Regions from separate parts of the Paenibacillus sp. FSL H8-0260 genome, predicted to be linked through region 1. Evidence: riboswitches for the same ligand, from Rfam matches in the RefSeq annotation. Region 1 holds a riboswitch; each other region holds the start of a gene.
What was found. Region 1 has a riboswitch for thiamine pyrophosphate ahead of MHI51_RS13030 (ABC transporter ATP-binding protein). Riboswitches for the same ligand answer to the same signal wherever they lie in the genome.

Region 2: it holds a riboswitch for thiamine pyrophosphate, as region 1 does, so the genes downstream of both, MHI51_RS09890 (thiamine phosphate synthase) here and MHI51_RS13030 (ABC transporter ATP-binding protein) in region 1, are expected to answer to the same signal.
Region 3: it holds a riboswitch for thiamine pyrophosphate, as region 1 does, so the genes downstream of both, MHI51_RS02305 (ABC transporter substrate-binding protein) here and MHI51_RS13030 (ABC transporter ATP-binding protein) in region 1, are expected to answer to the same signal.
Region 4: it holds a riboswitch for thiamine pyrophosphate, as region 1 does, so the genes downstream of both, thiC (phosphomethylpyrimidine synthase ThiC) here and MHI51_RS13030 (ABC transporter ATP-binding protein) in region 1, are expected to answer to the same signal.

The regions. Positions count from the first base shown of each region.
Region 1 covers NZ_CP150298.1:2,951,155-2,957,367, reverse strand. Annotated here, with positions in the region: gene MHI51_RS13050 (S-layer homology domain-containing protein) at 1-568, shown strand, start outside; gene MHI51_RS13045 (amino acid ABC transporter ATP-binding protein) at 664-1,416, opposite strand; gene MHI51_RS13040 (amino acid ABC transporter permease) at 1,430-2,098, opposite strand; gene MHI51_RS13035 (amino acid ABC transporter substrate-binding protein) at 2,152-2,988, opposite strand; TPP riboswitch at 3,211-3,314, shown strand; gene MHI51_RS13030 (ABC transporter ATP-binding protein) at 3,513-4,208, shown strand; gene MHI51_RS13025 (ABC transporter permease) at 4,189-4,965, shown strand; gene MHI51_RS13020 (ABC transporter substrate-binding protein) at 4,962-5,999, shown strand; gene thiM (hydroxyethylthiazole kinase) at 6,041-6,213, shown strand, end outside.
Region 2 covers NZ_CP150298.1:2,265,387-2,271,599, forward strand. Annotated here, with positions in the region: gene MHI51_RS09880 (GDSL-type esterase/lipase family protein) at 1-1,616, shown strand, start outside; gene MHI51_RS09885 (SDR family oxidoreductase) at 1,854-2,726, shown strand; TPP riboswitch at 2,813-2,914, shown strand; gene MHI51_RS09890 (thiamine phosphate synthase) at 3,027-3,632, shown strand; gene thiS (sulfur carrier protein ThiS) at 3,671-3,874, shown strand; gene MHI51_RS09900 (thiazole synthase) at 3,930-4,697, shown strand; gene thiH (2-iminoacetate synthase ThiH) at 4,732-5,847, shown strand; gene yfbR (5'-deoxynucleotidase) at 5,930-6,213, opposite strand, start outside.
Region 3 covers NZ_CP150298.1:519,459-525,671, reverse strand. Annotated here, with positions in the region: gene MHI51_RS02330 (HAMP domain-containing sensor histidine kinase) at 1-27, opposite strand, end outside; gene MHI51_RS02325 (response regulator transcription factor) at 24-698, opposite strand; gene MHI51_RS02320 (pyridoxamine 5'-phosphate oxidase family protein) at 818-1,237, opposite strand; gene MHI51_RS02315 (MFS transporter) at 1,398-2,618, shown strand; gene MHI51_RS02310 (hypothetical protein) at 2,691-4,142, shown strand; TPP riboswitch at 4,301-4,411, shown strand; gene MHI51_RS02305 (ABC transporter substrate-binding protein) at 4,574-5,623, shown strand; gene MHI51_RS02300 (MTH1187 family thiamine-binding protein) at 5,702-5,995, shown strand; gene MHI51_RS02295 (ABC transporter permease) at 5,992-6,213, shown strand, end outside.
Region 4 covers NZ_CP150298.1:6,141,758-6,147,970, reverse strand. Annotated here, with positions in the region: gene MHI51_RS27220 (hypothetical protein) at 1-257, shown strand, start outside; gene MHI51_RS27215 (AraC family transcriptional regulator) at 313-1,146, opposite strand; gene MHI51_RS27210 (beta-galactosidase) at 1,317-3,368, shown strand; TPP riboswitch at 3,440-3,548, shown strand; gene thiC (phosphomethylpyrimidine synthase ThiC) at 3,652-5,394, shown strand; gene MHI51_RS27200 (phosphotransferase) at 5,480-6,213, shown strand, end outside.

The DNA of each region.
Region 1 (6,213 bases):
CACCTTTAAGGATATTGATAACATAAACGGCAAAGAAAAAATCATTTCTTTAAAAAATCAAGGGTTAATTAAAGGTGTCAGCGAATCTCAATTTCTCCCTGGCTCTAAGGTAACTACAGCCCAAGGGATTCAGTTTATCTCCGGCGGTCTCCAGCTCAGCCTCGCAGCCATTGACTTTAACAAAGCTCCTGTTGCCAGCGGCTTGTTCACAAAAGTAAAAGACAAAGCCTGGTACGCTGAAGCCTTTATCAATGCTTATTACAATCAAGTTAAGCTACCAAAAGACATTGATCCTAGCCTAATTATGACCAAAGAGCAATTCACTAACTATCTAATGCAAGCGATCGAAGGCGTAGGTAATCTGCCGATGATCAATATCGTTCCAGTAGATATCGCTGATGAAGCGTCACTGACCCCTGCGTATCAAGGCAGTATTCAGCGCTCCCTGAAATACAAGATCAATACTCTAGACGCTAACGGAAAGTTTAATCCAAAAAGCGAACTCACCCGTGCCGAAGCAGCGATTATGCTTTACAACGCTTTGGAGTTCCTGAAAACTGGAGGATAAGCCAAATTTCAGTTACTCTTCTCATTTGAATAATCTACACACGAAAAAGCAGCTCCGGATGATTCCCGAGCTGCTTTTTCGTGTGTATTGTCTTTCTACTCTTCTTCACCATTCAGTCTATTCAGAAATTGCAGAGCCCGGGGATTCTTCGGATGCTCCAGCACTTCTTGCGGCGTTCCTTGCTCTAAGATATGACCGCCATCCATCAAAATGATCCGGTCCGCTACATCGGCGGCAAATTTCATCTCGTGGGTCACAATCACCATAGTCATACCTTCTGCTGCTAATTGTTTGATGACCTTAAGCACTTCCCCTACCAGCTCGGGGTCGAGCGCCGAAGTGGGCTCATCAAACAACAGCACTTCTGGATCTACTGCCATAGCCCGGGCGATGGCCACTCTCTGCTGCTGTCCACCTGACAGCTGATGTGGATAGTTATCAGCTTTATCAGCCAAACCCACCTTAGCCAGCAGTTGAAGGCCCCGCTTACGCGCTTCTTCCTTGGTTCGTTTCAAGACAGTTACCTGTCCCTCCATCACATTGCCTAGCGCAGTCATATGCGGAAATAAATTATACGATTGAAAGACCATCCCTGTTTTCTGTCGAAGAGCCAATACGGAATTCTGAGAAATTTTCTTATGATCTGTAAAATTGATGGTGATATCCCCGAGTGACAGGCTGCCTTGATCCGGGATTTCCAACAGATTAAAACAGCGCAGCAGTGTAGTTTTTCCGGAGCCGGATGGCCCAATAATGACAAGTACCTTTCCATGCTCCATTTTCAGATCAATACCCTTTAACACTTGGAGTGCGCCGAAGGATTTATGCAAATTAATGATTTCAATCACAAGTATCTCTCCTTTAGGTCGCAGAGTAACGATCGAGTCGTTTCTCCAAGTAATTTTGCAGCGCCGACAGCACAGAACAGAACACTAAATAAAACAATCCTGCTTCGGAGTATACCAGCAGAGGCTCATAAGTGGTAGAGGCTACCTGCTGAGCAGTTCTAAACATCTCCGTATAGGTGATGATCGCTGCAAGCGATGTATCTTTGACCAAGCTAATAAAAGAATTGGATAACGGCGGTACAGAAACGCGTGCAGCTTGTGGCAGAATTACGCGGCGCAGAGCCTGCCCGCGAGTCATCCCGACTGAGAAGGCAGCTTCCCACTGGCCTTTATGTATCGACAGGATAGCAGCGCGTACGATTTCCGATGAATAAGCCCCTACGCTAAGGGTAAATCCAATGGTGGCGGCAATGAAAGGGTCGAGTACAATACCAACAGCCGGCAAACCATAAAATATAATAAATAGCTGCACTAACAACGGGGTTCCCCGAATGACCCATACATAAAAACGGGCGATTAGCTTCGGAATTACCCACGGTGAAAGACGTGCCAACGCGGTTAGGATCGCCAAAATCAATCCAAGCACAAAGGAAAGTAGCGCCAACGGAATGGTAAAAGCCACCCCGGCTTTAAGCAGGGGTAGCAGTGTATCTAAGAAAATTTGTATTTTGCGGTCATCCATTATTCAGACATCCTTTTTAGCTTCTAGGCTTAATTAGCCTTGCTAGCCTTGTATTATTTCGAAACGTCAGCTCCAAAGTATTTCTCGGAAATTTTCAAGTACGTTCCATCACTTTTCATCTCTTTAATCGCATCACTGACCGCATTCACCAGCTCATCATTGCCTTTCAGGAATACCGCAGCACTTTGTGAGCCTTCAGGAATCTCATCAACCACTTTAATTTTTGCATCTGGTTTTTGTTTTTTCAGATCCAGATAAGACAAGCCATCATTCACAGTTGCATCAATACGTCCCGAAGTCAGCAGATCCATCGCTTGATTGAAACCGTCCGTAGCTACGATTTCAGCACCGTTCTCACGAGCGATGTCGGATAAGTTACTGGTCAGGGATTGTCCGGCTTTTTTACCTTTTAGATCAGCAAAGGTCTTAATATCCTCATTGTTTTCGCTCACGATCAATACTGCCTTGGATACAATATAGGGTTCAGAGAAATCATATTTCACTTTGCGATCTTCGTTAATGGAAACTTCATTAAAAATGACATCAAACCGTTTCGCATCCATCCCAGCAAAAATACCATCCCACTGAGTTTCAAAAAATTCAGCTTCAACACCTAAACGTTTGGCTACTTCTTCGGCAATTTCCACGTCAAAACCCGTCAATTTCCCCGCAGTGTCATGATAAGTAAAAGGTGCATAAGTCCCTTCTGTACCTATCCGCAATTTGCCGCTGGCCTTCACAGCCTCCAAACTGTTTTGCGCTGAAGATGCTGCTCCACCATTCGTTCCAGCTGTTGGTTCAGCAGCCGTATTGGTATTCGAATTATTGCCGCAAGCCGCTACAAGAACCACGGTTAACGCCAATATAATAGTTAGACTCCATTTTTTCATTATTAAATCCCCTCTCTCTATCCGGTTTTTTTCCGGTAAATTGAATAGTACACTGCCATCACATGATCGTCAATGCTTTTTTCCGATAATATACATCGGAATTGTAATATTAACTAGATTTCTACTTATATCTTACCCAATCTTGGATTAATCCTTCACTTCTTTCTCTCTTTACTTCTCAGAAAGATATGGTATATTTATAAACAAATTAATATGGACCTGTTATTTCACTAGGGGAGTCGGCCGACTGAGACGGAGCTTCAAGCTCCGGACCCTTGGAACCTGATCTGGATCATACCAGCGGAGGGAAGTGGAGCAGAATTTTCATCAAGCATGTTAAGTGTTATTATGCAGAATGAACTTTTTGACCCATTCATTTCCTCTGGAAATGGATGGGTCTTTATTTGTTTAGACGCTCCACAAAAATATTAGGAGGTTAGATCATCACGACCATTTTATCTATGCAAGGCCTAACCTACTCTTTTCCGGAAACTGAACAACCCCCTGTATTCGCAAATCTATCCATGGATATCAGGCAAGGGGAATTCGTCTCCGTAGTAGGTGCTAGCGGATGCGGGAAAAGCACATTTTTCAAAACGGTTGCCGGTTTACTCGAACCTACTCATGGAAAAATAAAACTCCCTACGCTCCCCTCAACCGCTAGTCGTTTAGGTCAGATCGCTTATATGCCTCAGCAGGATTTATTGCTGCCTTGGAGAACAGTGCTCGACAACTGCCTTTTGCCCTGGGAGATCAAGCCCAGATTTAGTAAACAGAAAACGATCACTCAGATTCGGGAAATGTTGGCCCGCTTCGGCTTAACAGATGTAGAGAAGGCTTATCCCCATGAACTTTCGGGAGGTATGAAACAGCGAGTAGCATTTCTGCGCACCTTAGTGGCTGGAGGCGGAAGTGGTCTTATGCTGCTGGATGAGCCCTTTGGCGCTCTCGATGCCATGACCAAACGTGAGATACACCGTTGGCTGTTGGAGTTATGGGGTGAACTGAATCAGACGATTATGCTCATCACTCATGATCTGGAAGAAGCACTATTGCTCAGTGACCGGATTTATTTATTATCTGGCGGTGCGCACAGCGAATTACAGGAGATCATTGTCGATCTACCAAAACCAAGACATTATAAGATGAACTATGAACCCCGGTTTATAGCACTACGGGCAGAGTTGGAGCGAAGATTGCATGCAACCTATACCTATTAAAAAACATCTAGACAACTATGGTCCCTTCCTTCTTCTGGTACTGCTCATTCTTGTAATCTGGGAGTCAGCTGTTCGCCTTCACTTGATTCCAGCCTTTATTCTCCCTGCACCTTCATCTATTGGCATCGCATTGATCGAGCACAGGCAATTGTTATTCGGACAACATTTATTAGCGACGTTGCAGGAGATACTGGTAGGTTTTGTCCTTTCTGTGGTTTGTGGTGTATTGCTGGGCATTGGAATGTTCCTGTTTCGCCCCGTAGAAAAGGCCATCTATCCCTTCCTTATCATTAGCCAGACGGTCCCATTAATTGCGCTATCCCCCATTTTTATTATGTGGTTCGGATATTCGCTGTGGAGCAAAGTGGCTGTGGTGTTTTTAACGGCTTTTTTTCCAGTCGTAGTGAGTACATATGATGGACTTCGTACAAGTGGCCAGACTTACAAGGACTTATTATTAACATTTGGTGCAAACCGCTGGCAGCTGCTTGTCAAAACCCAAATTCCACTGGCGTTGCCTGCTTTTTTCTCTGGCTTAAAGCTATCCATTGTATACTGCGTCATCGGAGCTACTATCGGGGAATGGCTCGGCGGCAGTAAAGGACTCGGTTACTTCAGCCGCAGAACGGCCGGAAATATGCAGAGCGATGAAATGTTCGCGGCTGTATTTCTGCTGTCCGCGCTTGGTGTTGTGCTTTTTCTGGCGATAGCTTTACTCGAACAATTATTTTTAAAGAAAAGAGGATCTAACCAATGAATCATTTAAAATCACCACAACGAGGACTTATTTCTGTATTTCTAGTATGCACACTTTTGCTCTTAAGCAGCTGCGGGAAGGCAGACAAGCTAAATAACAACTCCCAAACCGGTTCCTCCAATTCCGAAAATAAGCAGTCACACAAGCTGACGATTATGCTTGATTGGTATCCCAATGCCGTTCATTCCTTTCTATACGCTGCGCAACAGCAAGGTTTTTTCCAAGAGGAAGGTTTGGATGTCGAGATCAAAATGCCTGCGGACAGCAATGACGCCCTAAAGCTTGTAGCAGCAAATCAAATTGATCTAGCGCTCAGCTATCAGCCACAGGTGCTTATGGCACGCGGCGAGAAAATCCCTGTACGTTCGATTGCAGCTATCGTGCGGCATCCACTGAATCATCTGATGGTTCCTCAGGCAGGCAGTATTCATAGTCCCAAAGAGCTCGCAGGAAAACAAATCGGCTATTCCTCTATTCCGCTCTATGAAGCGATGATTCGGACAATGATCCAGAGTGATGGAGGCAATCCTTCATCCGCCAAGCTGATTGATGTAGGTTTTGACCTTATCCCTGCGATCTCTACAGGACAAGTGGACGCAATAATGGGCGGGTTCATCAACCATGAACAACTGATCCTTGAAAAAGAGGGACATCCGGTCACCTCGCTTAATCCAACGGATTACGGAGTCCCTGACTATTATGAGCTTGTGCTGGTGGCCAGCGAACAAGGATTGCAAAATTCTGAAGCCTACTTTAAAAAATTTCTAAATGCCATAACAAAAGGACAGGAATTTGTGGAGCAGAATCCTGAACAAGCCCTGGATTTACTGATTGCACATGAAGATGCAACTTCACCGCTCGACAAGGAGATTGAGAAAAAAAGTCTTGAAATTCTACTGCCGCTGATGAATGCAGGCGATCAAACTTTTGGTTATCAAGACCCGACATCTTGGGAAAAGGTTCAGCAGTGGTTATCCACCAACGATCTTCTAACAGAAGATATTAAAGCACAGGAAGCTTTTATCAATCTGTAACGTTTAGTTGGTTATTTATACAAGCTTGAGGAGGAATTATGATGAGTTACTTAGCCAAAGTACGGGAATCCAACCCGTTGATCCACAACATCACTAATATTGTAGTAGCCAATTTCTCAGCCAACGGTCTGTTGGCACTGGGTGCCTCTCCCTTTATGGCGGATGCCCACGAAGAAGTGATCGACATCGCCGCTATGTCGTCTGCTGTAGTTCT
Region 2 (6,213 bases), 690 kb from region 1:
AAAGTGGACATTGGGACGCTGCAAAGCTTGTACCTGTCAAGCATACGGCTGTAGCCAAAGGGAAAGAGTGGACTTATACGTATGTAAACGGCCGTGATCATATAGATATTGAGATCGAACCGAACAAAGTGAACACAGCTGTGGGGATTGAGGAGATCATACTGGAACCGATTTTGCCACAGCATAGAGCAGTTGGTGCTCTTCCGAATTTATTTATACTTGGAGATTCCACGGTCAAGTCCTACACCTTCGACGAAGCACCAATGAGTGGTTGGGGCCAGATTATTGGCAGTATGTTTAATCAACATAAATTGAGTGTAACTAACTATTCCATGGGAGGACGCTCGTTTAAAAATGCCTATACAGAAGGACGACTGAACGACATTTTACTGAATGGCAGCATTGGAGATTATGTGTTTATTCAATTCGGACACAATGATGAGAGCGCAGATGAGTTCAGACGTTACGGCAGAGGTTCGACAGAAGCAATGTATGAAAATTATCTTAAAGAAGTTTATCTCCCTGCGATTCAAGCCCGGGGCATGATACCAGTACTGGTAACCCCAATGTCCAGAATTAAAGGGAATGCAAGTCCGGGATATATCTATGAAAATTCTTTTAAATCAAGAAAGTTTGTAGATATTCTTAAACGGGTCGCAGATGAATCTGGAGTTACACTTATTGACCTTAACTCGGAAAGTCTGAAATATTATAACGAGATCGGTGTAGAAGCAATAACAGCCCTCTTCATGTCTATTGAAGCCGGAGAAACGCCAGGCAAAACAAATGACGGAAGTTACGCTAACGGGCATCCTTCAAAGAAAGTCGATGGGACTCATTTTAAAGAAGCGCTCTCCAAACAATTTTCGCGGATGATTGTTACGGAGCTTGTAGAGAAAGGTGCTACTGGCGATTCTACTGCTGCCTCCATTACTCCTTACCTTAAAGGGAACGTTAAGCATGCGGCACTAACAGGGAACTGGGGTAAGATTTTTCCGGAAATAACGAATGATACGACGACCGGGGAAGCTGCATATTACCGTAATCAAATTGAGAAATTAATCCAGATGGGAGTAATGGGCAAAGACCGTCAAGGGAATTTTAATCCGGATACGGAGATGACAGTTGCTGAATTCACACGCAGTATTTCTAAGTTAATGAAAGTGGAAAGATCAGATTTTGCCTATTATCCGAAAGGTAAGCTGTCACGTGAAACGATGGGTGCTATACTCTATGACGTTTACCAAATAAAGTTTGCTAATAAACCTAAGTACATGACTGATTATAACGGCACAGCAGTAGTGCCAGGAGCTCCTGGCTATGATTCGAATCTGGAGCCAGGAGCTAGAGGTGCGATGTACTATCCTCTTGTATCCTGGACGCAGCTTGTTGATACAGGGGACATTTCTCCTTATTTAATTTCAAAAGTGAAAAGTGCATATGAATTAGGACTCATTAGATCTGAAGTGGGGATTACCAGAGGCGAAATGGTCAATGGGACAGAACTAGAACCTAAAGCAATAGTGACCCGGGAGAAAGCGGCCAAAGCTCTTTACTTTATGTGGGTGCTGGAACATGAAGTGAATGCAGAAAATCATGTTTCTTCTCTAAAATAGTCAGGGTGAACAATTCAAGGCACAGCAGCGATGCTGTGTCTATTTGTATGCAGTGAATTCCTCTCCACTTACAGCAGTGTATCTCTCGCGGTTGTTTATTTCTACTTTCATTGTGGTAAGTAAGATTCGTAAAGCGATTTAAGAAAATGACAAACCCAGCGTATAAACGTGCATAGTTGTGCCATCCTAAGACGATCAGTTAACTATCAATTTGCTTAACGAGAGGAGATAGGGAAGATGTCAGGCAACAATAAACAAGCTACAAAAACCTTACCCCCACAGGAGCAGCATCATCAGCCAGGGATTGAGAGTGAAATGACGCCGCTGCCCAAATACGAGCCGGCAAATTATAAAGCAGCAGGTAAACTGCAAGACAAGGCGGCGTTAATTACCGGTGGAGACAGCGGAATTGGGCGTGCAGTTGCTGTGCTTTTTGCTAAAGAAGGCGCTGATGTGGTCATTTCATATCTTAATGAACACTCAGATGCAGAGGAAACTAAACGTCAGGTCGAGCAGGAAGGCCGCAAATGTATCCTAATTCCAGGTGATATCGGTGACGAGAAATTCTGTAAGGATCTTATTAAACAGACGGTGGAGGGCTTAGGAAAGCTTGATATTCTCATCAATAACGCGGCAGAGCAACATCCGCAAGCTAAGATCGAGGATATTACTTCCGAGCAGCTTGAGCGTACTTTCCGTACGAATATATTTGCGATGTTCTATTTAACAAAAGCAGCTATGCCTCATTTAAAAGCAGGATCTACAATTATAAATACAACTTCAATTACCGCTTATCGCGGAAGCCCGCAGCTGCTGGACTATTCATCAACTAAAGGAGCTATTCTTAGCTTCACACGATCCTTGTCCACGAATCTGGCAGAGAAGGGCATACGGGTAAACGGTGTTGCACCAGGTCCAATCTGGACACCGCTGATTCCCTCTACCTTTGATGCAAAACAGGTTAGCGAGTTTGGAGGTACACAGCCTATGAAACGGCCTGGACAACCAGAAGAGCTGGCACCAGCCTATGTATATCTGGCCTCTGACGATTCCAGTTATGTGACTGGACAGGTTATTCATGTAAATGGTGGCGAGGTAGTAAACGGTTAGATTAGAACAGCTAATGTGAATAAATGGGTGTATTTCAATAAAAAAATATGTTACTATAACCACGTTAGCATTTTAAAATTGTATATTTATGTCACTAGGGGTGCCGATTGGCTGAGACGGAATGGATTTCCGGACCCTTTGAACCTGATCTGGTTAAGACCAGCGTAGGGAAGTGGAGAACGAATTTCTGTTATCGGGCTATTTGTAGTACCGTCTATATACAGATTCTGACTGCCTTCCTTACGGGGGCAGTTTTTTTGTTTTTTACTGACCTACAGGGAAGTGAGAGAGGAGATCGTGATGTTGCAAGCTGAGATCCATCTAATATCAGACGGCAAGCTACAGCTGAGACATTTTGTTGAACTAGCTGTCACGGTGCAGACATGGGTCGATTATATTCACCTGAGAGATAAGCAATGTCCTGCATGCGAACTGCTCGCTGCGGCACAGCAGCTGTTGGCTGCCGGTATGCCCGCTACCAAACTGATAATCAACGACCGGACCGATGTAGCCTTGGCAGCTGGTGCCGCGGGGGTTCAGTTGGCTTGGCACAGTCTGAGTCCGGTTACAGCCCGGCGAATTGCACCTCAGCTTCGGCTGGGGAGATCGGTTCATTCTCCGGAAGAAGCGGCGAATGCCTCAGAGCAGGGAGCTGATTATTGCTTGTTTGGTCATGTATTTCCCTCGGATAGCAAGTTAGGGCTGCCCGCACGTGGGTTAGAGCTGCTTGCAGAAACGGTGAAGACCAGCTCTATTCCTGTAATTGCGATTGGCGGAATTAGCCCCGCTAATGCGGCGCAGATCATCAGGAAAGGTGCGGCAGGAGTTGCTGTGATGTCCGGTATTTGTGGAGCGGATGATCCTTATGAGGCCGCCAAAGCTATTCATAAGGCGGTTCATTCATAGCCTGAAGGTAACAGCATGGGCGAAGGGGGTGATTCAGAATGAAGCTGTTGATTAACGGGAAATCCGCAGAGTGTTCTGGTGGTATTCAAACTATAGCTGATTTGATCAGTCTTCCTGAGTGGTCGGGTCGTCTGATGATCATTGAGCTGAATGGAGAAATTGTCAGTAAGGAGAATTATGAAAGTACTGCTCTGAGCGAGGATGATCGTTTGGAACTGGTGCACTTTGTTGGTGGGGGTTGAGATGGAGCGGTATAGAATTTTGAGAAATTTATACGAACCAAAGGGAGGTAATTTCATGCATGACCCGTTACATATTGGCGGCATCGAATTAACCAGTAGATTATTTATCGGAACCGGAAAATATAGCCGGAATACGCTGATCCCCGAAGTGATCGCAAGCTCTGGTTCTCAGGTGATTACTGTAGCGCTGCGCCGAGTGGACCCGCAAGGTGGAGCAGAAAATATCATGAACCACATTCCCGGCCACATGATTCTTCTGCCTAATACCTCAGGAGCGCGTACAGCGGAAGAGGCAGTCCGTATTGCAAGATTAGCAAGAGCTGCGGGACTGGGGAACTGGGTCAAGATCGAAGTGATCAATGATCAGAAATACCTGCTTCCAGATAATCTGGAGACCATACGAGCTACAGAGATTTTAGCAGCGGAGGGTTTTGTAGTACTGCCTTATATGAGTCCGGACCTTTCGGCTGCTTTACGTCTGAGAGATGCCGGTGCTGCTGCTGTGATGCCGCTTGGTGCGCCGATCGGAACGAATCGCGGCCTGCGCACCAAGGAGCTTGTGCGTATTCTTATTGAAGAAGTGAATTTGCCGATTATTGTAGACGCCGGGATTGGCAAGCCCTCGGAAGCGGCGGAAGCAATGGAGATGGGGGCCGCTGCTGTTCTGCTTAATACGGCTATTGCAACGGCACGTAATCCGCTCGTCATGGCGGAAGCGTTCCGTGAGGCGATATCCGCTGGCCGTAAAGCTTATTTGGCAGGACTGGGTCCTGTAGAAGAAGTTGCTTTTGCTTCGTCACCGTTGACTGGATTTTTGAACTGAATTTGATAGGTCACGAAAAGGAGGGAGGATTAGCATGAACTTTTTTGACACACTGGCCCGCTTGGAGCAGTATCCTTATGAGCAACTGTGGAAGGAGTTCCGGGAGGATGACGTTAGGCGGGCGCTTGGAAAAGACAAGCTGAACGAAAATGATTTGCTGGCATTGCTCTCTCCGGCAGCAACGCCGCTGCTAGAGGAGATGGCGTTGGCTGCACAGCGACTGACCCGTGCACATTTTGGTTATTCGATGCAGCTGTTCACACCGATGTATCTTGCGGATTTTTGTGTGAATCATTGTACCTACTGCAGCTTCAGCTCCATTTATGATTTTCCGCGCAAAAAGCTGTCCTTGGAGGAGGTTCGCAGGGAGGCTGAGAAGATTGCAGCTACAGGTCTGCGGCATATCCTCATTTTGACTGGTGAATCGCGCCGGGAGAATCCTGTCTCATATATTAAGGATTGCGTAGATGTACTCAGGGAATTTTTTTCCTCTGTCAGTATTGAGATAAATCCTCTATCAACTGCAGAATATAAAGAGCTTCTTCAAGCAGGGGTGGATGGATTAACACTATACCAAGAGGTGTACCACCAGGAGACTTACAGAAAGCTGCATGTTAAAGGGCCTAAAAGAAACTACCGGAATCGCCTGGATGCACCTGAACGCGGCTGTCAGGCAGGTTTTCGTTCTGTGAATATTGGTACGTTGCTCGGGATGTATGATTGGCGGCAAGAGGCATTCCAAAGTGCCATGCATGCCCGCTATTTGCAGGATCGGTATCCAGATTGCGAGATCAGTCTGTCACCTCCACGGTTTCGGCCTTACTTAGGGGAATTTAACCCGGAGTGTGATGTTACCGACCGATCGCTAGTGCAGATTATTTTGGCATACCGGTTATTTTTACCCCGTTCGGGCATTACTTTATCTACACGAGAGCCTGCCTCTCTACGCGATCATTTAATTCATCTAGGAATAACAAAGATGTCAGCCGGGGTCACTACTGAGGTGGGCGGTCACACTAATGCAGGGGGAACTCCGCAATTCGAAATATCCGATAGCCGTAGTGTGCAGGAGATTACGAAAATGCTATATACGAAGGGTTTGCAGCCCATTTTTAAAGACTGGGATATCCTGACCGAATCAACAACGTAACGCTTGTATTATCAATTATTAATCACTAATGGACCCCTGCGAGATTCATGCGGAGGTCCATTTTTTATTGTATAGAGGGTGTTTAGTTTCCGGCAGAGAGCTCATCGAGAGACATTTCGAAACTCGGTGCCATATGAGTCAGAAAATAATCCACTTCCTGCAGGTCAAGCCCACGAAGTTTTGCTGCTGTCTGCTCCTTCGCGGCGGCAAATTCTCGGTTTCCTGCAGCAACTTCCCATACGCATTTCAAATAAGCATCCAGCCGATCAGCGGCTTTCACATAGCTGTGCAGCAGAATGTCTTCCGAATCGGGAGGGCTGTCTTCCGGTCGTATAAGCTGAGTGTAGATGCTTTTCAGCTCTGATG
Region 3 (6,213 bases), 2.4 Mb from region 1:
CTTGCGAATGCGCTCTAATCCTCTCATGCTCTTACCCGGTAGCCGATCCCACGGACAGTTTCGATAATTTCCGGATTACCCGGATCAAGCTCCAGCTTTTCACGCAAATAACGAATATGTACCATCAGAGTTTTATCTCCTTCGATATAAGCCTCACCCCACACGGCCTCGTAGATCTGCTCCTTCGTCATAATTTGGTTAAGATGACGCAGCAAATAGGAAAAAATCTGAAATTGCTTACCTGTAAGCATGATTTCTTCCTGAGTCTGAGCATTCATCACGCGGTTATCCCCTTCATATACGACTAGATGTTTAAGTGTGAGTGAATCCTGAACCGATGCCCCATTCCTTCGGAGCAGCACCTCGATTCGAGCGGCCAATTCATCCGGATGAAAGGGCTTGGTCAAATAATCATCTGCGAACTCCAAACCTTGCAGCTTATCATCAATCGAGGTCCGGGCGGAGAGCATCAAAATGGGCAGCTTAGGGTAAGAACGTTTCAAACGTTGCCCGATCGTAAACCCGTCCAGACCTGGTAGCATAACATCGAGAATAGCCAGTTGGCAGGCGCCGGCTTCTTCCATCGCTCCTTCGCCGCTCCGTAACCAGCGGACACTATATCCTCTTTCGCTTAAATCAGCAGACACTACACTGCCAATTTCACGATCATCTTCAATATATAACAGAGTAACGTTCATGTAGCTTTAGCTCCTCCCCGATATGAATACCTAAAAAGTTGAAGTCATTATAACACATCAAACAGCCCTCCTACCCCATATGGGATAGGAGGGCTGTTTGATCAATTCAACGCTATAGCTTACGGCTGCCATACTCCATGCTCTTTATTGCTGCCTACATACTCAATACGTGTTGGAGTAAGCTCCAGAATTACATAATTAGGATCATCAGGTCCTGTAAACCATGGCTCCAGCTCTTTATTCCATACCTTGGAGCGCAAGCCTTCATCCTTAGAGACGGTAGCAGTTGCTTCAATCTCCAACACATCTTTGCTTCCGCCTGCCTCATAGCCAAGCAGTACAAAAGCATTCGGATTATCGGATAACTCCTCCACTTTATGAGTTTTGCGATTTGTAGCCAAATAAATCTTCAAACCCTCATGGAAAATGGCCATATAACGTACTTTCGGCTTATTTCCTTCTTCGATCGTACCAAAGGAACCGAACTTGTTGTCATCCAATGCTTTAATAATGAGTTGCTCCAGTTGTTTGTTATCCATTACGTAAATCTCTCCCTTCAAGCATGTAAATAAAAGTTTATATATCCAAGCTCACCGTTTGGATTTATCATAACAATGGTGCTTATTATAATGTACCCTTCAGGTTCACATTGAATCCGACCTTACCTCATAAACTACTTCAAGATAAGGAGCTTACTTCGTGAAAAAACTGATTTGGATCGGCTGTCTTTCCTACTTCGTTATCGGTCTGGCACATGTTGTGCTGGGATCTATTCTGCCCGTTCTACTGCAACATTATGACCAAAATTATAGTGCTGGCGGTGAATTAATCTTTAGTCAATTCGCTGGTTTTTTAGCAGGTGTGTTGGTCTCTCCCCTGCTTAATCGCCGCTTCGGTAAACGTGGAGGCATCCTCATTGCCACCAGTCTTCTACTAGTTGCAGAAATTGCCTACGCCTTTCTACCGCCTTGGGGCTGGATGTATGTTATCGCTGTTGCCGCAGGTTTTGGTTTCGGGATGATCGAAGCGGTTATCGGCACCATTATTATTGGTGCTGTAACCGAAGGAACTGCTATTGCAATGAGCCGGCTTGAAGTGCTATTCGGGATAGGCGCACTCGTAATGCCGCTTATCGCCAGTCCACTCATTGCTGCCGGAGCGTGGAGATTGGCCTTTCTAATCGTCGCTGCCTTCTCCTTAATTTCTCTTATCCTCTGGACAAGAGGGCACTTCGGTAATCTACAACGAATGCTGGATGAACGTGCCTCTGTCCAAGGAGCAGACAATTCGCAATCCTCAAGCTCACGTTCTAACAAAAAATTTCCGTATAAAGGTAAGCAATGGATTCTGTTAGGGATCTTCATCGTTTTCTTTTTTCTTTATGTAGGCACAGAGATGAGTTTAGTCAACTTTATGCCGGCTATCTTTATTGCCAAGCTAGGGATGACGGAGTCTGCCGCAGCACTGACAGTCACTTTCTTTTGGCTGGCGATGTCTACAGGAAGATTGTTTGCGGGTGTAATTGCCGAAAAAATATCTTATCGCGTGTACATTCTCAGCAGCTGTTTACTAACCTTGTTACTGCTGACACTCTTTCCGTTCACTGACAATCGAATGGCTGCTTTCATTGTAATTCTGCTGCTGGGGCTGTTTATGTCCGGTATTTTCTCCATTGCTTTAGTCTTCTCCAGCAAAATGCTGCCTGGCACCGAAGAGTCAACACCCAGCATTATGATTGCTTCCGGAGGTGTTGGCGGTGCTTTGCTACCTCTGTTTATGGGCTGGTCTATGGACCATTTAGAAGTGGCACAAACAGCCGGATTACTCGCCGCTTTTGCCGCCTTCTTGTTTCTGCTAAGCATTGCCGCATGGAGGTTCCAGTCCATGCAAGCGGTGAAAGGAAAGAGTTCCCGTATTTAGAACAGTATCAACGTTATCCTTTTAGGGTAATGTGATCTATAAGCATATTCTGAGCACAAGGATGGACGATGAATGAATGAGTCTTCAACTGAGCCTTTGTTACATACTGCGCTCATGCAGTTTATATTTCCCTTTTCTATAAAAAAGGGCGATTCTAAGCAGCTTATCCAGCAATTACAGGACGACGGCTTCACACGTTTTTTTCTGGATAATAAAGAGCTTGAAGCTGCCTATTACGGAGATGGCTACTGTGTTTCCCATGAACGAATGGAGCGCACCTATTTACCGTTTGCTGCACATGTCCTTTTTCCACGCAGGAAGGATGCCGACTCGTTTCGCCGTTTTTCCAGAGTAAATAATCTCGACTGCATTCTGGAGATTCCGCAGCAATCTATATTTTTCAAAATTCTCTCGACGGATATATTCATATGTCCTTTTCAGCTTGGATTCGTGACGATACGTGTCCAGCTGGAGGGGGATTCAATTCCCTTTAGTATTGCCCTAGAATTCGCGGATCGTTTCCGTGCGCTAGAGAATACCTTCATACAGGATGATTACACTTATATTCATTGCGGGGAACAGACCTATGAGATGGTAGAGGATTTTGTCTTCCGAAATTTGGTGGATGGACTGGAGCCATATCTGGATCAATCGGATATCAATGGGGCTTATTTCGAGACCCTTCCTTTTTTCGTAGATGAAAGAATGCAGGTGCAAGCTTTTTATGGCTTTCAGAATGAAGAAAGCTCTGATGAGATTAGTGTAAATCTGCGCTATCGTGCCTCACAGCTTGATGGAATTGATCTCAACGGAAAGCCCTATGCCAGTGCCAGCGATCCAGCGTATATTGCAAACTATTGTCATGAGCATTCCTATAATCGCTGGGGTCCAGACACGTATTATATGATGAATGAGCAGACTTTTTGCTGCATGACCCGCGCTGAACAGGAGATTGCTGTTAGTCTAGCCAACCAGATGTACGGGCAATATTATTACGGATTTTTACTCAATATTTTCCACAAAATCGTTCTGCTAAAGCTCGCCAATATGCACTCCCGACTTCGGATTAATCATGATTATGAGGAAATAGACAATCTAATCTACTCCATCAATAAGTTCTCGGCTAAGTTCTACTTCTTGGAGTTGATTTCCCAGTCGCAGGGCCGGGAGATATTTCTTCAGCTGCGTAAAGTATACGGAAACGATGCTTTGTTCGAGGAAGTGAAAGAAACCTTAAATGACCTGTTTCAGTATCAGGATAAGTTTCAGTCCAAGCGACGGGATAATCTGCTGATGATTCTCACTGTATTTACGGTAGTAAGCGGGATTTACGGCATGAATCAGGTCATTGACGATTTGGATGGAAAGATTCAATGGAGTAAAATGATTGGTTATTCTCCCTTTGAATTTCTTGCCCTCTTCGTGATCATGAGCGGGATTCTGATCAGCGTTGTCCTCACGCTAGGGGCGCTGGTTAGTGAGCTTAAACGGCGTCACCGCAAGAAATATAAAGATCTAGACTAGCAAAAAAGAAACTACTGGATTGGAAAAATTCAGGAGTGCACTACTAGACATTCCGAGTACAGCCGTCTATAATACACCGTATGCGAGAAATATAAGATATAAAGTATGGGTACAAAACTTATGCTTACTTATATTGCACATAGAAATACCCGTTAACTTCATAGAACCAGGGGTGCTGGAATTGGCCGGCTGAGATTGTATCCCACAAGATACTGACCCTTATACCTGATCTGGATAATGCCAGCGTAGGAATCGCCAATTGGTTCTGGTCCCTGTGACCTTAACTAACCTTGCGCCAAGCCAGCGTCCCGATCACTCGGGGCGCTTTTTTTGTAAGATCACTAAAAGATGTAGAAAAACGTACATACTACACTTTACGGGTTCATGTTGTGAAGACGGGATTCTTGTAACCTTAAAGGAGAGAAGAAGACATGCACCTCAAAAAAGCACTTACGTTGTGCCTCACCTGTGTACTCATTCTTGCCATTGCCGGATGCGGCAGCAACAATGGGAATACAGCCGGAAACAAAGCAAATGCTACTGATCCAACTGCTGCGGCTGGGACGGATGCTCCAAAAGAGCTCACCAAAGTTAAAGTCGCACTCGACTGGACACCGAACACGAATCATACCGGTCTATACGTAGCTAAGGATCTTGGTTACTACGCTGAAGAAGGTCTGGATGTCGAAATCGTTCAGCCAGGCGCAGCGGGTTCTGATACTATGGTTACCTCTGGCGAAGCCGCTTTTGGCATCAGCGCCCAAGAAGGATTAACGCTAGCCCGTCTACAAGGCGTGCCCCTTGTCTCGATAGCAGCTATTATTCAGCATAATACGTCGGGATTCGCCGCTCCAGTAGATCGCAATATTAAATCACCAAAGGATTTCGAAGGTAAAACCTACGGAGGCTGGGGCTCACCGGCCGAAGAAGCAGCCATGAAAGCCATCATGGATCCTGAAGGTGGCGATGTAAAAAAGGTGAAGCTGATCAGTATCGGTGAAGCTGATTATTTTACCGCCGTCAAACGTGACATTGATTTCGCCTGGATTTTCTACGCTTGGACTGGTGTTGAGGCTGAGTTGCGTGGCGAGCCATTGGATATGCTGTACTTAAAGGATTATGCGCCGCAGCTCGATTATTACACGCCTGTGCTGACGACGAGTGAGAAGCAAATTGCAGATCATCCTGATCTGGTGAAGGCCTTCATGAAAGCCACATCAAAAGGTTATCAATATGCCATTGATCATCCGGAAGAGGCTGCCGGTATGTTATCGAAGGCCGTTCCTGACCTGGACGCCGACCTTGTCCTAGCTAGCCAAAAATGGCTTAGCCCAAAATACAAGGACGATGCTGCCCGCTGGGGCGAGCAAAAAACCGAGGTCTGGCAGAATTATGGCGACTGGATGTACGATCTGAAGTTGCTGGATAAACCGCTGGATGCTGCTAGTGCATTCAGTAATGATTTTTTACCGGCGGAGTAAACAACAATTGTAATGAATTACTTCGTTATCAAAGTTGGCTTTTTGAACTTACCTTATAAAATGAGAGGATTGATTATTGTGGCTAACACCCTACTAAGCATTCAAGTAATTCCAAAAACTCCGAACAATGAGGATTCCATCCCATACGTAGATAAAGCGATTGAGGTCATTCAGAAATCCGGTGTTAAACATCAAGTGAATCCACTGGAAACCACAATGGAAGGTGAGCTTAGCGAGCTGCTGGAGGTTGTGCGTCAGATGCAGGAGGCGTTGATCGAAGCAGGCAGTCCAAGCGTAATTTCGCAGATCAAAATCGCTCATAATCCTAACGGAATCAGCATGGATAAATTGACGGAGAAATATCGGCCGTGAGATCGACCTGGAAGCTAATATGGCCGCCCCTTGTGGCGGTCGTCTTCTTTTTAACCGTATGGCAGCTATCTGTATCTGTATTTCATATTGAATCCTGGATTCTGCCGAGTCCTGCTGATATTGCCCGTGAATCCACCAGTAACGCTTCTGGTCTTTGGGCTCATACGATGGCTACGCTGCGGCTCACTTTAATTGGTTTTCCCATTGGTACGGGGGTA
Region 4 (6,213 bases), 3.2 Mb from region 1:
AAAAAAACAATAATAATAAGGATGAAACAGTTCTTGTAAATGAAGCTAGGTCAACGGATGGACCCGTTTCAATATTAAGTAACACTGATATCGCGTCTATAACAGGTCCGTATTCGTATGACGAATTAAATAAAAATAGACAAAATTATGAAAATACCACTTTATCTATTACATGGAATGATAATGAAGGGGAGCTTCATTCCGAAACAATAAGTTTAGATATTGCGAGTGGAATTTCTCTTAAGGATGATCTTTAAGGGTGATAAATCCAAGAGACTAAGATTGAATCTCAACGGACTGAAGGAAGATCGTCTACGCCCCAAAAGCCTGCCGGTACTTCACAGGAGACATGCCTTCAAACCTTCTGAACACTTTAATGAAATAGCTGGACTGGGCAAAACCGGACTGAGTCGCAACCTGAGCAATGGAGAGTCCTGTGGACACCAGTAAAAGCTTGGCTTTAGCCAGCCGACAATCGGTTAAATAACGGTTAGGTGTTTTACCCATAACCACCCGGAACAGCCTTAGAAAATGATAGCTGCTGTACCCGGTCAATCTTGCCATCGATTCCAGAGACCAAGGGCTGGCACATTCGACATGGATGATATCTGCAGCACTGCGGATGGACTGCCTAACCTCGTGCGGTACTGAGCCGTGAAGCGGCTCGGAGTTCTGCAGCAATTTTACTAGAAGCTCATACAGCAAAGCAGATAATCTTGGCTCGCTACGGGTCACGTAGGAAGCGCTTAGTAGGTACATTTCCTCGAATAGCTCGTCCAGCTTAGCATCCAAATCAAAAGTGAACAGGTATGCACGAGACTGGTCCACTTCTTCTAATAAGGGAAGGACAATTTCAGTGTTAAAATGAACCCAGCGGACATCCCAAGGCTCGCCTGGGTCAGATCCGTATTGCTGATAAGCCCCTTTAGGGTACAGAAAACCTCGTCCTCTACTCATCGGAATACGTTCGCCCTCATGGAATACATAACCCTCCCCATCAAAGATCAAATGCAGGTTATAACTCCCCAGAAAACCTTCGCTTCTTCTCTCTGTATGTTGTGGAAAGTGAGTGTAATGTCCCAAAAATTCAGGATAACAGACATATTTCGAAAAAGCCGGTGTCGGCAAATACCATTGTTTCTTCATGTTTGGCAGCACCCGTTTCTGTAGCGCAACAGAGCGCAAGTTGGATTAAGGCAATGAACGCAAGATTGTTATATGATAGCAATATTTTGTTATATAAGACCTCTTATCATTGATACTACAATAGAATTATAAAATATTGAAAGCATATTTTTAATACTTTGGAGGTAATGATGAAGAAACCTGTCGCAACTGAAAAATTCGAGCTTGGCGTCTGTTATTATCCGGAGCACTGGCCAGAAAACATGTGGGAGGACGATTATCGCCGGATGCGTGAACTCGGCTTTACGATCATTCGGATGGGGGAGTTTGCTTGGTCTATTTTTGAACCAGCAGAAGGGCAGTTTCAATTCGGGCTCTTTGATCGGGCGATTGATCTAGCACATAAATATGGTCTTCAGGTTGTACTTGGTACTCCGACGGCGACGCCTCCAGCTTGGTTGACTGATAAGTATCCCGAAGTTTTAAATGTTACCTACGAAGGTGTTACACTTCAGCATGGCATGCGCCGTCATTATAATTACAGCAGTCCTAAATACCGGGAACTGTGTGCACGTATTGCAGAACAAATGGCTGAACATTACGGCAATCATCCGGGTGTAGTTGGCTGGCAAATTGATAATGAGCTCAACTGTGAGATCAGTGAATTTTATTCGGAGAGTGACCATAAGGCTTTCCGGGAATGGCTACAGCAGAAATATGTTACACTTGAGCATTTGAACGAGGCTTGGGGAACTGTTTTTTGGAATCAAAGCTATAGTGACTGGTCTCAGGTCTATCTTCCACGTCCGACTCCAGTACCGAAGCAACCCAATCCTCATCAGGCATTGGATGAAAAACGGTTTATTTCGGACAATACAATTTCTTTTGCCAAAAACCAAGCGGATATCATCCGTAAACTTGCCCCTAAGCAGTGGGTAACCACGAACGGTCTGTTCGGGCATCTCGATAGCCATGAAATGACGGATGAACTGTTGGATTTCTTCAGCTATGATTCCTATCCTCAGTTCTCTACTATTTTTTATGACCCGAATGAGCGGAATCCGCTGAATGATAGAGGCTGGGGACTGTCGTTATCTGTTGTTCGTTCGATATCCCCGAATTTCTGCATTATGGAGCAGCAGTCGGGCCCGGGTGGCTGGGTGAACCGGATGGATATGCCTTCTCCAAAGCCCGGGCAGATGCGGTTATGGACTTATCAGTCGATCGCTCATGGAGCAGATATGGTGTTATATTTCCGCTGGCGGACAGCTACGATGGGCAATGAAATTTATTGGCATGGAATCAATGACTATCATAATCAGCCTAACCGGAGAGTGCGGGAAGCGGGGCAGATCGGTCAGGAGCTGGCAGCAGCAGGTCATGCGTTTGTCGGTACTCGTAATCAGGCTAACATTGCTATTGTTCGTGATTATGACAATGAGTGGGATGGAGAATACGATGTTTGGCATGGCCCGTTTATGTGGAAGAGCAATAAGGAGTGGTACAAGGCGCTTCAGCGGAAGCATATCCCGAATGACGTACTCTATTTACGCAAAAAAACAACGCTGGAGGAGCTTGCAAGGTACGACGTGCTTATCTATCCTCACCCAGCGATTATGACAGATGAGACAGCAGCACTGCTGGATGAATATGTTCAGCAAGGCGGCAAACTGATCTTCGGCTGTAGAACCGGCTATAAGGATGAGCGCGGACAATGTTATATGCGTCCTTTCCCAGGTGCTGCTAAGGATCTATGCGGGATCACAGTTGAAGAATTCACAATGGTTAAGGGCAGTCGTCAGCCAACAACAATTAGCTGGTCGGGCGTGACCGAAGTCGTTACAGGAGCAGATGACTTTAATGATATTCTCAAAATAGAGGAAGCTTCGGTTGAAGTGATGGCGGTTTACGCCTCTGATTATTATGCGGGAAAACCGGCGGTAACTAGAAATCGTCGCGGCAAGGGTGAGGTTTGGTATTACGGAGCCGTATTTAATGAACAGGCAGCGGCTGAGATCATAAATTTAATTGATCTACAATCGCCAGCAGATTGGCTGGAGCTCCCAGAAGAGGTAGAGCTGCAAGTCCGTACCGGAGCTTCTTCCAGTTATGCTTTTTTGCTTAATTATAGTGAGACTCCTGTCACGATCCATCTTCATGAGACCAAAACAGATTTACTGAGCGGCACAACATTGTCGGGCGAGGTGCTTCTGGAAGGATTTGGGGTATTGGTGTTAAACTAACGTATACATTGATCTCACATTTGAGTAGATTTGGATAATTCTCTCTTTTCGGTTATACTTTGAAGTAGCAATTATATAGTCACGGGAGCTTGGTGGAACCAGGCTGAGAGGATAGTTATAACTATCGACCGTCAAACCTGATCTGGATAATGCCAGCGGAGGAAATGGAGCTCTATTTCTATTTGTCTACTCTAAGGCCGCATCTTATACAGATGTGGCCTTTTCTATGTGTGGGGAGTAGACCGTCTCCGCTTGATCAAATCACCTTATAGGAGGAATTGAGATGACAAGCGAATTGAACAACGATCCAATCAATCTATCAGCTTTTCCAGCAAGTCAAAAAGTGTATGTAAAGGGTTCACGGCCTGATATTCAGGTGCCTATGCGGGAGATCTCACTTAGTCCAACTGCGGGCATAGACGGCGAAGAGGAGAATGCTCCAATTCATGTCTATGACACAAGCGGGGCTTATACGGATGCTAATATTCATACTGATATTCGTCAGGGGTTAGAGCCCAATCGTCTAAGCTGGATTGAGGAACGAGGGGATGCGGAAGCGTACGAAGGAAGAACCGTGAAGCCTGAAGATAACGGGAATGCAACGGGAAAAGCTGTGGCGGAAGTGTTTCCAGCGCTCCATAGAAAACCTTTGCGAGCGAAAAAGGGGCGTAATGTCTCTCAAATGCATTATGCACGCAAAGGGATTATTACTTCGGAAATGGAATACGTTGCGATTCGTGAGAATGTGACACCGGAATTTGTAAGAGATGAAGTAGCCCGCGGCCGCGCCATCATTCCAGCGAATATCAATCATCCAGAGAGTGAACCAATGATTATTGGACGCAATTTTTTAGTGAAGATCAATGCCAATATAGGAAATTCCGCAGTATCCTCATCCATAGAAGAAGAGGTAGAGAAGATGAGATGGGCCACCCGCTGGGGTGCAGATAATATAATGGATCTCTCCACAGGTAAAAACATCCATACGACACGCGAGTGGATCATCCGTAATTTTCCTGTTCCTATTGGAACGGTGCCTATCTATCAAGCGTTGGAAAAAGTGAATGGGAAAGCGGAAGATTTAACATGGGAAGTGTACCGTGATACGCTCATTGAGCAAGCGGAGCAAGGGGTTGATTATTTTACCATTCATGCGGGGGTTCTGCTTCGTTATATCCCGTTGACGGTACAACGTATGACAGGCATTGTTTCAAGAGGTGGCTCCATCATGGCGGCATGGTGTCTTGCGCATCATCAAGAGAACTTTTTATATACACATTTTGAAGAGATATGTGAAATCATGAAGCTGTACGATGTTTCTTTTTCCCTAGGCGATGGATTACGTCCGGGTTCGATTGCTGATGCGAATGATGAAGCACAATTTGCCGAGTTAGAGACGTTAGGTGAATTAACAGCTATAGCTTGGAGTCATGATGTACAGGTGATGGTAGAGGGTCCAGGACATGTGCCGATGCACTTGATTAAAGAGAATATGGATAAGCAACTTGAAACTTGTAACGAAGCCCCTTTTTATACATTAGGTCCACTGACTACAGATATTGCGCCTGGTTATGATCATATTACCTCTGCTATAGGTGCAGCGATGATTGGTTGGTTCGGTACAGCTATGTTATGTTACGTAACTCCGAAGGAACATCTTGGCCTGCCTAATAAGGAAGATGTACGTATAGGGGTCATTACTTATAAAATAGCGGCTCATGCCGCAGATTTGGCGAAAGGGCATAAAGGAGCACAAGACCGGGATAATGCTCTTTCGAAAGCCCGTTTTGAATTTCGTTGGCGTGATCAATTTCATTTATCGTTAGATCCTGAGCGAGCGCTCGAATATCATGATGAGACATTGCCTGCGGAAGGCGCTAAAACAGCTCATTTCTGTTCCATGTGCGGGCCGAAATTTTGCAGTATGAAGATCTCTCATAATATCCGGAATACGACGAGAATTGAATCAGGAATGCAAGAGAAGGCGCAAGAGTTTCTCCAAGGCGGGAGCCTCATTTATAGATAACTTTTTCTGCTAAAAAGAAATATCTAAAAGAAGTCGTCATTGGCGGCTTCTTCTTTTATACTTTGAATAGATAGGAGTTGATGAAATGGAAGCGATTCGTTCAGAGGAAGCCATTTTAGAGGATTTAAGTAATAGTTTCTATCATTTTTTTGGATTGAAAGTCCTTCATGCTACCCCAATAAAACGTGGCTGGTTAAATCTTAAATGGAAAATCATAACGGATTCAGGACCATTTCTACTTAAACAATACAACAAAAAAAGATATAAATTGTATAACCCAGAAGAGCTGAACTTTGCTTTTTCTCAACAGAAAAGATTGTATCTACAGGGGCTCCCATGTCCCGGATTGTTGGCTTATAACCATAAAGTTTTATTGGAATCAGATATGGGAGAGACGTTTATGGTTATGGAATATTGTGAAGGGCGTGTCATAGAGCCGGGCAAAATTAACATCCTTCAAATGTTTGATTTGGGTCGTGCCACAGGTAAAATGCATCGTTTATTAAATGATGGGACCCTTAGTTTGAAAAGAACCCCACAATTTATTCCCCAAAGCCCTGAGGAACGTTTAGAACATTGGAATGTACTCCTACAACAATCAAAGGAAATGGGCAAAACTTCACTCATCACTGACCTAGAGATACAACTGAGAGCGACTGAAGAAATAGATCCGGAAATATTCGAAGGACTTGTAGCTGGATGGGCACATCGTGATTTATGGGTTGATAATCTTTTATTTCAAGATAGCCAATTGTCTGCAATTCTAGATTTTGATCGGTTCAAATATGATTATCCGCAGCTTGATGTAGCGCGAGCAGT